2 linked regions of the Chelativorans sp. AA-79 genome follow. The protein of the gene in region 1 interacts with the protein of each later gene in a pairwise test. Links are inferred from orthologs where the notes say so. Each region holds a gene or a part of one and is shown in the gene's direction. Other genes may lie near its edges.

Evidence for each region. Proteins that work in one complex are often made in the same cells at the same time.
Region 2: the proteins of PVE73_RS03720 (region 1) and PVE73_RS14310 interact in binary tests that used the Escherichia coli proteins (3 or more experiments, as listed by UniProt). The link is inferred for Chelativorans sp. AA-79 from one-to-one orthologs.

What each region holds. Positions count from the first base shown.
Region 1 is NZ_CP120361.1:723,276-730,925, forward strand. What follows is about bases 2,542-5,422. They hold PVE73_RS03720 (sulfurtransferase TusA family protein), read left to right. Parts: upstream 2,542-3,810; coding sequence 3,811-4,035; downstream 4,036-5,422. Other genes in these bases: PVE73_RS03715 (murein L,D-transpeptidase family protein), read left to right, coding at 2,542-3,796; PVE73_RS03725 (GTP-binding protein), read right to left, coding at 4,090-5,133; PVE73_RS03730 (D-alanyl-D-alanine carboxypeptidase family protein), read right to left, coding at 5,138-5,422. In the rest of the region: PVE73_RS03700 (histidine kinase), read left to right, coding at 90-236; PVE73_RS03705 (site-specific tyrosine recombinase XerD), read left to right, coding at 313-1,239; PVE73_RS03710 (acetyl-CoA carboxylase carboxyltransferase subunit alpha), read left to right, coding at 1,335-2,285; more of PVE73_RS03715, read left to right, coding at 2,513-2,541; more of PVE73_RS03730, read right to left, coding at 5,423-6,244; PVE73_RS03735 (M20 aminoacylase family protein), read left to right, coding at 6,431-7,594. UniProt on the Escherichia coli protein: Sulfur carrier protein involved in sulfur trafficking in the cell. Part of a sulfur-relay system required for 2-thiolation during synthesis of 2-thiouridine of the modified wobble base 5-methylaminomethyl-2-thiouridine (mnm(5)s(2)U) in tRNA.
Region 2 is NZ_CP120361.1:2,934,593-2,937,874, reverse strand. What follows is about bases 243-3,069. They hold PVE73_RS14310 (cysteine desulfurase family protein), read left to right. Parts: upstream 243-989; coding sequence 990-2,150; downstream 2,151-3,069. Other genes in these bases: sufB (Fe-S cluster assembly protein SufB), read left to right, coding at 2,315-3,069; PVE73_RS14315 (alpha/beta hydrolase), read right to left, coding at 243-762. Also shown: more of PVE73_RS14315, read right to left, coding at 88-242; more of sufB, read left to right, coding at 3,070-3,282. UniProt on the Escherichia coli protein: Master enzyme that delivers sulfur to a number of partners involved in Fe-S cluster assembly, tRNA modification or cofactor biosynthesis. Catalyzes the removal of elemental sulfur from cysteine to produce alanine.

The sequences.
Region 1 (7,650 bases):
GAAAACCAAGTTACGTCAAGCGCAACCCCCACGGCCTTGCATTGCCGGGTGCCGCGCGACATAAGCGTGAGCTTCAACACGGGTTGGGTATGCCTACACTTTTTCGGCTTCTCACGACGATCGCGATCCTCGCGGCACTCCTCTATGCCGCCATGTATGCGCTGGCCACCTTCGTGGAGCCGAAGCGGACGGAAATGATCGTGCCTATCCCGCCGGAACGACTCGAGCAACGCTAGTCCCGATCCGTTGTCAGTTTCTTTCCATTCTGTTGCGATCATCGGCGGGACGGCTCATCAATGGCGGCGAAGGTTCATGGCGAGCGGAACGAAGATCGAAGCGTTTCTGGAGATGATGGCGGCCGAGCGCGGAGCAAGCGACAACACGCTCGCCTCCTATCGGCGCGATCTCGAAGACGCGGATGTGTTCATGACCGCGGGCGGATTGGGGCTGGCGGATGCGAGCGCAGCGGGCATCCGCGCCTATCTCGCGGATATCGCCGGGCGCGGCTTTGCTCCCACGACGCAGGCGCGGAAGCTTTCCTCCCTCAGGCAGTTCTTCAAATTCCTCTATGCGGAAGGTTTGCGCGGCGACGATCCGACAGGCGTGCTGGACAGCCCGAAGAAAGGCCGCCCGCTGCCCAAGACACTGAGCGAGGAGCAGATGCTTGCTCTTCTCGACCGGGCCGCGGAGGAGGCGCGCGCAGCGTCCGAAGGCACGCCGGAGCGCCTTGCCGCGCAGCGCCTCTCGACGCTGCTCGAGATGCTCTATGCCTCCGGCCTGCGCGTCTCGGAACTTGTGACACTGCCGCTCCGCGTCGCGCTCAGGGACGAACGGTTCTTCGCGGTTCGGGGAAAAGGGGGCAAGGAACGCATCGTGCCGCTTTCAGCCAAGGCGCGGCAAGCCGTGGCGCACTGGGTCCGGGAGCGGGCGCGGCATCCCGCCTTCGCGGAAAGCCCGTGGCTTTTCCCGGCCGCGTCCGCGAGCGGCCACCTGCCCCGCCAGGTCTTTGCGCGCGAGCTCAAGGGGCTGGCGGCGCGGGCGGGCATATCCGCCGCGAAGATCTCGCCGCACGTGCTGCGCCATGCCTTCGCAAGCCATCTTCTGCAAAACGGTGCGGATCTCAGGGCCGTCCAGCAGCTCCTAGGCCATGCGGACATCTCTACCACGCAGATCTATACCCATGTGCTCGAAAAGAGGCTGCAGGAACTGGTGCAGAAGCACCACCCGCTTGCCGACTAGCGCCATGGCCGCTATGTGAAACCACGATTTTAGCGGCGGCCTCGCCGTTTGTGCTCAAAACCGCAGTGTCTCGTGTCCGATTTTTTGGCGGGTGAATGTATAACTATCTCGATTTCGAAAAGCCGGTCGCCGATCTCGAAGGCAAGATCCTCGAACTCAAGAAGCTTACCGAAAGCGGCGAGGCCGTCGACGTTGGTGAAGAGATCGCGCGGCTCGAGCGGCGCTCCAAGGATGCCCTGCGCGACATCTACAGGGCGCTGACGCCTTGGCAGAAGGCGCAGGTGGCCCGTCACCCTGACCGGCCGCACTGCATGGACTATGTGCGCGCGCTCTTCACGGACTTCACGCCGCTCGCCGGCGACCGCGCTTTCGGCGAGGACGAGGCGGTGGTCGCCGGCTTTGCCCGCTTCCGCGGTGAATCCATCGCCGTCATAGGCCAGGAAAAAGGGAACGACACCCAGAGCCGGCTGAAGCACAATTTCGGTATGGCCCGACCGGACGGCTATCGCAAGGCCGTGCGGGTGATGGATCTTGCCGACCGTTTCGGCGTGCCGGTGGTCAGTCTCGTCGATACGGCGGGCGCCTATCCGGGCATCGATGCGGAGGAGCGGGGGCAGGCCGAGGCGATCGCGCGGTCCACGTCGAAATGCCTGGGCCTAAAGGTGCCCAATGTCGCCCTGATCATCGGCGAGGGTGGCTCGGGCGGGGCGATCGCCATCGCCACGGCCAATCTGGTCTATATGCTGGAGCATTCCATCTATTCAGTGATCTCGCCGGAGGGGGCTGCGTCCATCCTGTGGCACGATTCCACGCGCGCCAAGGACGCGGCGACCAATATGAAGATCACCGCGCAGGATCTGCTGCAACTGAAGGTGATCGACGGGATCATTCCCGAGCCCGTGGGCGGCGCGCACCGCTCGCCGGAGACGGTGATCCAGGCCGCTGGCGAGACCATCGAAAAAGGGTTCCGCGACCTGACCGAGGCTGGCGGCGACTATCGCGAACTCAGGCGGGAGAAATTCCTCGCCATCGGTCGACAGCTCTAAAGCCGCCAGCGATCGTTCCGGTCCGTCCGGGCCTCAGCCCTCACGCTTATCTCCAACAAGCAAGATTCTGTTGTTCGTCATATTCTTGCCTTGCCGCCCACTTCAAGATAAGCCGTAATGCGCCGTGGCTGGTAATGATTTGTCAAGGCTAACGGTCTTTAGTAGCGGAGATATCCGCCTCCTGCCGCCGGGAGAGGGGAATGGCGACCCAAAAACGAGACCATCGCATGAAAAGCCGTCTTGCTTGTGCTGTGCTTCTGCCGGTCTTCATCCTCGCGGGCTGCAGCGGGTCCCTGGAAGACATCGCGCCCAAGGCCGAGCGCAAGCTGCCGCAGGAAGTCACAGAGGCCATGCAGGCCAAGGGGATGAGCAAGAACTCGCCCATCATGATGCGCATCTTCAAGGAAGAGGGTGTGCTGGAGGTCTGGAAGCAGAAACGGGACGGGCGCTACGACCGCATCGCGAGCTACGACATCTGCAAGTGGTCCGGCAAGCTCGGTCCGAAATACACGGAGGGTGACCGGCAGGCGCCGGAGGGATTCTATACCGTCCGGCCGCAGCAGATGAACCCGAATTCCAGCTATCATCTCTCGTTCAACGTCGGTTTTCCGAATGCCTATGACCAGGCGAACGGTCGAACGGGCCAGCATCTGATGGTGCATGGTGCCTGTTCTTCCGCCGGCTGTTATTCCATGACCGACGAGCAGGTGGAGGAGATCTACGCCTTCGCGCGGGACGCCTTCCGCGGCGGTCAGCAGGCGTTCCAGCTCCAGGCCTTCCCCTTCCGCATGACGCCGGAAAACATGGCACGCTACCGCGACGATCCGAACTATCCCTTCTGGCAGATGCTGAAGGAAGGCTATGACCATTTCGAGATCACCAAGTCCCCGCCCAAGGTGGATGTCTGCGAACGGCGCTATGTCTTCAACCGCGTCGCGGCCGACGGCTACAGCTTCGAACCGACGCAGGCCTGTCCGCCCTCCACCCAGCCGCAGGCGCTGCTGACGGCCTATCAGGCCTATAAGAAGAAACAGGACCTCGCCGTCTCCCAGGCGGCCTGGAAGTGGAGCAAGCAGCAGCCGAAGCCCACGATCGCCGGCCTCGAGGAGGCCAAGCTCGTTGCCGACTGGAGCCGCCGCCGCGCCCGTGGCGAGAGGGTCACGCCCGAGCCGCCGTCCCTGACACCGGTGATGGTGGCGAAGCAAAAGGCACCGGAATCGGCGCCCGTCACCGCGTATGCGCCGCCCCCACGCCCGGCCCCGGCCACGCAGGCGACCGCCGCGGCCGAACAGCCGCCAGCGGAGCAGGAAGCCGCGACGGCGGCCGCAGAGGCGAACGGTGCGGTGACGGAGACGCAGATGCAAGTCGGTGCGACCCCACTCACCACCGGCTCCACACCAGCGCCGGCACCCAATCCGAATCGTCCCGCCGCTGCTGCCGCGCAACCGGAAACCGCTCCCGAGCCGGAGCAGGGCCGGATGAGCCGCCTCTGGAACATGTTCCGCAAGTGAGTTCCCAAGGACGCATGTCGGATGTTTACGACCTCAGGGGGCTCAACTGCCCCTTGCCAGTGCTGAAGGCCAAAAAGCGCCTGGCGGGCATGAAGCCCGGAGAACGCCTCTGGGTCGAAACGACGGACCCTCTGGCCGTCATCGACATTCCGGCCTTCTGCAATAATGAGAAGCACCCCCTGGTGGAGACGGAAACCGTATCCGGCGGGCACCGCTTCCTCATCGAGCGCGGTGGTTGACGTCGAGAGGCCGCACCTTGACCTCGATCAAGGTCGGAAACCGCCGCCGGCAGGTTAACGCCTGATCCCCGGGATCGAAAGCGGGTTGCGTTCAAGGGCGGCGCGATCGGGAGTATCGATCGCCGTCTGGCCCGTAAAGGCGGCGAAGAGGCGGCGCACATAGTCGGTGTCTAGAGCACGGCCGATCACGACGATGCGCGTGCCTCGCGTGCCATCGGGCCAGGCACCCAGGAGCTCTGGTGGATGCAGGAGTTTCTGCGCGCCCTGGATCAGGAGGGGGCGGCCCGGGTTCTCGGAGGTCTCGGCCAGCCCTTTTATCCGCAGGATCTCTTCGCCCTGCTGCGTGGTCAGCAGGTCCAGGAAATTCTCGATCGCGGAAGCCGGCAAAGGGCCGTCATAGCTGAGCGAGACGCTGCGGAAGTCATCGTGGTGATGATCATGTCCGTCGTGATCGTGCCCGTGGTGATCTGCGCCCGGTAGACCGGGCTTCACCCGGTCGAGAGCGGGGCGAAGCAGGCACTCGACGACGGCCGGGTGGCGGCTGTCGAGAAGCTCGGCACTGCTGTTGAGGGCCGAAAGCCGGGTCATGAGCGCCCGCCGGTCCTCCTCCACCGCCAGATCGGCTTTGGAAACAACGATCTGGTCGGCCAAAGTTACCTGTTGCCGTGCCTCCTCATAGGCATCCAGAGTGGCTGCTCCATGCATGGCGTCGACAATCGTGACCACGCATTCGAGCCTGTAGCGACGCGAAAGCGTCGGATGGGCGATGATCGACTGGAGCATGGGCACGGGATCGGCGAGCCCGCTCGTTTCCACAACGACGCGATCCAGCGCCGGCCGGCGCTCCGTGAGGGAGAGGAGCGTGTCCACGAGCTCGCCGCGAACGGTGCAGCAAAGGCAGCCGCCGCCGATTTCGACGATGCCGTCCGCCGCCTGCTCCACCAGAAGGTGATCGATCGCTACCTCGCCGAACTCGTTGATGACGACGGCCGTATGAGCCAGCGACGGGGTCTTCAGCAGGCGGTTGAGCAGCGTCGTCTTGCCGGAGCCCAGAAATCCGGTGAGCACGACGAGTGCAACGGTCGGCGTCGGTTCCAAGACGTCAGCCGCCCTGCTGCACGGCGACCGGCTGAGGCGTGTAGTCGGGGCGCGGTGTCGGGATCGGCACATCGGCATAGCGCGGCTTGGCCGGTTCCTCGCCCATCGCGCCGCCAAGGCCGACGGCGACGACGCGCGGCTCGCGCTGCATGGGATGGACATGGGGCGAGGTGAGCACGAAGCGGCCTTGGTCGTCGCGCTCCTTCATGCGCTGCTCAACGGCCTCCTGCGTGCAGATCTCGCCTCGTATATCCGCAACGGCCGCCGTGGTCTGGCCCGACGGGCGGAGGCTGGCGATGTTGGGCCCGCCGAGACCGGGTGCCTTGAAGCCGCGGGCAAGCAACTCCGCGGCCAGCTCCGCTCGCTCCACCTGCGAGTGCGCCCCCAGGACGATGGCTGCCAGCGTTCGCCGGCCACGCGTTGCGGTGGCCACCAGATTGAAGCCGGACGAGCAGATATAGCCCGTCTTCATTCCGTCGGCGCCATCGAACCGGCCGATCAGGAAATTGGTGTTCTCCTTGACGGATTCGCCGTTGCGCACGCCTTCGATGGAGAAATAGCCGGCATACCGGGGAAATTCGGTGCGCAGCGCGCGCACCAGGATGGCAAGGTCTCGCGCCGTGGTATACTGCGACGGCCCGGGCAGGCCATGGGCGTTGATGAAGCGGGTATCCGTCATTCCCAGGCGGCGTGCTTCCCCGTTCATCCGTGCGACGAATGCCTCCTCCGAGCCGCCGACGCTTTCGGCTACCGCCGTGGTGACGTCGTTGGCCGACATCACGAGGAAGATCTTCAGCGCGTTGTCGAGCGTCAGCACCGAACCTTGCGGATAACCGATCTTGCTGGGCGGCTCCTTTGCGGCGTTCTGCGTGATGCGCACGGGCGAATTGAGCTGAACCGCGCCGGATTCGAGAGCGCGGAAGACCACATAGGCCGTCATCAGCTTGGTGAGCGAGGCGGGATACCAGCGCTGGAAGGCATCCTCATGGGCCAGAACCCGGCCGCTGCCGACGTCGAGGAGAACAAAGGGGCCGGCATGTGCCGGAAGACCGAGGAGCAACGCGAAGAGCGTCGCGGCCAGAATGATCGGTTTGTGTCGCCAATGCCGCATGCGTCCAATTCCATGTTGCGCGCCTGTTGCGGATATCCGAAAAATGCGCGAGGAAATTACCGTTCACCGCGGATTTTCCAACCGCTTGCCGCGATAGCCAACGCAATTTGTCGTTATCGTGGCGCGATCGCTGATTCATTGTTTCTAAACTTCTCGCCGACCGCAAGCACAGGGAAAGAGTTTTTCATGCCGATCGTTAACCGCGCAGCAGAGCTTCATGCAGAGATCAGGGAGTGGCGCCGTGATCTGCACCGCAGGCCGGAAATCCTCTTCGACGTCCATGAGACCGCTGCGTTCGTGCGGGAAAAGCTCGAGAGGTTCGGCTGCGATGAGGTGGCCACGGGGATCGGGCGAACGGGCGTGGTCGGTATCATCCGCGGCAGCCGCGGCGAGGGGCCGTGCGTCGGGCTGCGCGCGGACATGGATGCGCTCCCCCTGCAAGAGGCGACCGGCAAGCCCTACGCCTCCGCCATGCCTGGGCGCATGCATGCCTGCGGGCATGACGGGCACACGGCGATGCTGCTCGGAGCGGCGAAGTACCTCGCCGAAACGCGCAATTTCGCGGGTACCGTGGCGGTGATCTTCCAGCCCGCGGAGGAAGGCGGCGGCGGTGGTAACGAGATGGTGAAGGACGGCATGATGGAGCGCTTCGGGATCACCCGCGTCTTCGGCATGCACAACCTGCCGGGCCTGCCGGTGGGGCAGTTCGGCATCCGCCCGGGGCCGATCATGGCGTCCACGGCGGAGTTCGCCATCACTGTCCACGGCAAAGGCGGGCATGCCGCCATGCCCCACAGGACGGTGGATCCGGTGGTGATGGCGGCGCAGATCGTGCTCGGCCTGCAGACCATCGCCGCGCGCTCGATCGATCCGCTGGAATCGGTGGTGGTTTCGGTGACGAAGGTCCATGGCGGCGACGCGCACAACATCATCCCCGACAAGGTGGAACTGGCGGGCACGATCCGCACCTTGAAGAGGGAGGTAAGCGCGCTTGCCGAAGAGCGGCTTCATGCCATCTGCCGGGGAATCGCCGACGCCGGCGGAGCGAGCGTGAGCGTCGAATACGACCCGAACTATCCTGTGACGGTGAACCATCCCGAGGAGACGGGGTTCGCTGGAAGCGTGGCGAGCGAGGTGGCGGGCGCTGCCAATGTGTTCACGGACATGCCTCCCATGATGGGCGGGGAAGACTTCTCCTACATGCTCGAGGCCCGCCCCGGCGCCTTCATCTTCGTCGGGAACGGGGACAGTGCCGGCCTCCACAACCCGGCATACGACTTCAACGATGAAGCCATCCCGCACGGGGTGAGCTACTGGGTGCGGCTGGCGGAGAGGGCGCTGGCTCCCTGAGCGCGGCGAAATGTCTCAAGTTATCCGCGGCAGGTCGCGCAAGGCAGCTATTTCGG
Region 2 (3,282 bases), 2.2 Mb from region 1 along the record:
CGTCTCACGCAGTAAGCCAGCTGTCGACCCACGCGCGTTGTTTTGTCCCTTCAAGGCTATAGTTCGCTTAACGGCGGATCCGATGCTTCATCTTAGGCGTTTCGGGCGGGGCTCGGCGAGTTCTCCTCTGAGCCGTCGATCGAGATACTCCGCGCATTCTTCGATCAATACATCTGATGCATTGGTGAAGAAGTGGTTCGCGTCGGGGATCGTATTCTGCGTTATGGTAATGCCCTTCTGCGACTGCAGCTTGTCCACCAGGGTCTGCACATCTGCGGGCGGCGCCACGCGATCGGCGCTGCCATGGATGATGAGACCCGAGGACGGGCAGGGCGCGAGGAAGGAGAAATCATAGATGTTCGGCTGCGGGGCGATGGAGATGAAACCCTCGATCTCCGGCCGGCGCATCAGAAGCTGCATGCCGATCCAGGCGCCGAAGGAATAGCCGGCGACCCAGCAGTTCTTGGAATCGGGATGCAGCGACTGCACCCAGTCGAGCGCGGCGGCGGCGTCCGAGAGCTCGCCCGTGCCGTGGTCGAAAGCCCCCTGACTCCGCCCGATGCCGCGGAAATTGAACCGCAGTGTCGTGAAGCCACGCTGCTGGAACATATAGAAAAGATCATAGATGATCTTGTTGTTCATCGTGCCGCCGAACTGCGGATGCGGGTGCAGGATGAGCGCAATCGGCGCATTCTTCTCCTTCGACGGCTGATACCGGCCTTCGAGACGTCCGGCCGGGCCGGTAAAGATTACCTCGGGCATTCTTACTCCACCTTGACCCCTTGCCAACAACCGCGTAGCCGGTCGGCGGTGCGCGGCAGGCCTTGACGCGGGGCCTTTGCCTCCATAGAAGCTACTTTAGAACTGTTCAAAACTGGGCGGCCTATGTCGCCCGTCGGCAGCCGCGTAGATAGGACGGCTTGCCTTGGAACTTCAAGGAAATAACGCCTTCCCCGCGACAATTGTGGCAGAAGGCATAACGGATGGATATGGCTGCACCGCGCATCTACCTCGATTACAACGCCACGGCGCCGCTGACGGATGCTGCGCGGCGCGCCGTGATCGAGGCGCTCGATGCGGCGAACCCCTCCTCCGTGCATATGGAGGGCCGCACGGCGCGGCGCGTCGTGGAGGAGGCGAGGCGCGATGTGGCGGCACTCGTGAACGGCGAGCCGGCGCATGTGGTCTTCACCTCGGGCGCGACGGAAGCCGCGACCATGCTGCTCTCGCCGGACTGGACCATGGGGCGGGCGCCGCTCGGTTTTTCGCGCCTCTATGTAAGCGCGGCCGATCATCCCTGCATGCTCTCCGGCGGCCGCTTCCCCCCGGAGGCGGTGGAGCGGGTCCCGGTGGGGCCGGACGGGCGCATCGACCTTGCCGCGCTCGAACGCGCGCTTGCCGCCCATGACGGCGCGCGTGGCCTGCCGCTCGTTGCGACCCATGTGGCGAACAACGAGACCGGCGTGATCCAGCCGATCGAGGAGATCGGCGCGCTGGTGAAGAAGGCCGGCGGGGTTACGATCCTTGATGCCGTTCAGGCGGCAGGAAGAATTTCGTTCGACATTTCATTTGGATACGCAGACTTTCTCATTCTTTCCTCGCACAAGATAGGCGGCCCGAAGGGCGTTGGCGCCGTCGTGGGCGCATCCGATCTCATGATGCCCTGCGCACTGGTGACGGGCGGCGGCCAGGAGAAGGGCCACCGTGCCGGAACGGAGAATGTCGCGGCCATTGCGGGATTCGGCGCCGCTGCACGGGAAGGGATGTCGGCGCTGGCACGCATGGGCGAGACGCAGGCGCTGCGCGAGCGCCTGGAGGCGGTCATCCGCGATCTCGTGCCCGACGCGGTGATTTATGGCCGGGAGGCTCCGCGCCTGCCCAACACCGTGTTCTTCTCGATCCCCGAGATGAAGGCGGAGACGGCGCAGATCGCCTTCGATCTGGCGGGCATCGCGCTTTCGGCGGGTTCGGCCTGTTCCTCGGGCAAGGTGGGGCCGAGTCATGTGCTGCAGGCCATGGGTTTCGGAGACCAGGCGGGAGCGCTTCGCGTCTCCATCGGGCCGGCGACGACGGAAGAGGAGATCAGCGCCTTCGCCGCCGCGCTGGAAAAGGTTGTCGCACGCCGGCGGGCGAACACGGCCGCTGCGTGAGGGTCGAAGGGGTGCCGCGAACACCGGGAGAAAAATGGAGTAAATGACACATATTTTGTGATCGCATGGGTGAATTCGGCACGCGGATTCCCTAAATACCGGCATAAGCTGCCAGAATTGCAAAACGGCCGGACCTTGACTCCGGCATGGATGGAGAAACGCTGATGCCTGCAGTGCAGGAGACAATCGATCAGGTCCGATTGATCGATGTGGACCAGTACAAATACGGGTTCGAGACGCTCATCGAAAGCGACAAGGCGCCCAAGGGCCTCAACGAGGACATCATCCGCTTCATCTCGGCCAAGAAGGGCGAGCCGGAGTGGATGACCGAGTGGCGCCTCAACGCCTACCGCCGCTGGCTCACGATGGAGGAGCCGAGCTGGGCGCGCGTCAGCTACCCGAAGATCGATTTCCAGGACATCCATTACTATTCCGCCCCCAAGCTCCAGGCCGGGCCGACTTCGCTCGACGAGGTGGATCCCGAACTCCTGCGGACCTACGAAAAGCTGGGCATTCCGCTGAAAGAGCAGGAAATCCTGGCCGGTGTGCGCAAACCCGGCGACGGCGAGGCGGAGCCGAGCGACAATGTCTATTCCTCGGGTCGGGTGGCGGTCGATGCCGTCTTCGATTCCATTTCGGTCGTGACGACCTTCAAGAAGGAACTGGCCAAGGCCGGCGTCATCTTCTGCTCGATCTCGGAGGCGATCCGCGAGCACCCCGAACTGGTACGCAAATATCTGGGCTCGGTGGTGCCGCCGACCGACAATTTCTATGCCACGCTCAATTCCGCGGTCTTCACCGACGGCTCCTTCGTCTATGTGCCGAAGGGCGTGCGCTGCCCGATGGAGCTTTCCACCTATTTCCGCATCAACGAAAAGAACACGGGCCAGTTCGAGCGCACGCTGATCATCGCCGACGAGGGCGCCTACGTCTCCTATCTGGAAGGCTGCACGGCGCCGCAGCGCGACGAGAACCAGCTGCACGCGGCCGTGGTCGAGCTGATTGCGCTCGACGACGCCGAGATCAAGTACTCGACGGTGCAGAACTGGTATCCGGGCGACAAGGAAGGCAAGGGCGGCATCTACAACTTCGTCACCAAGCGTGGCGACTGCCGCGGCAAGAACTCCAAGAT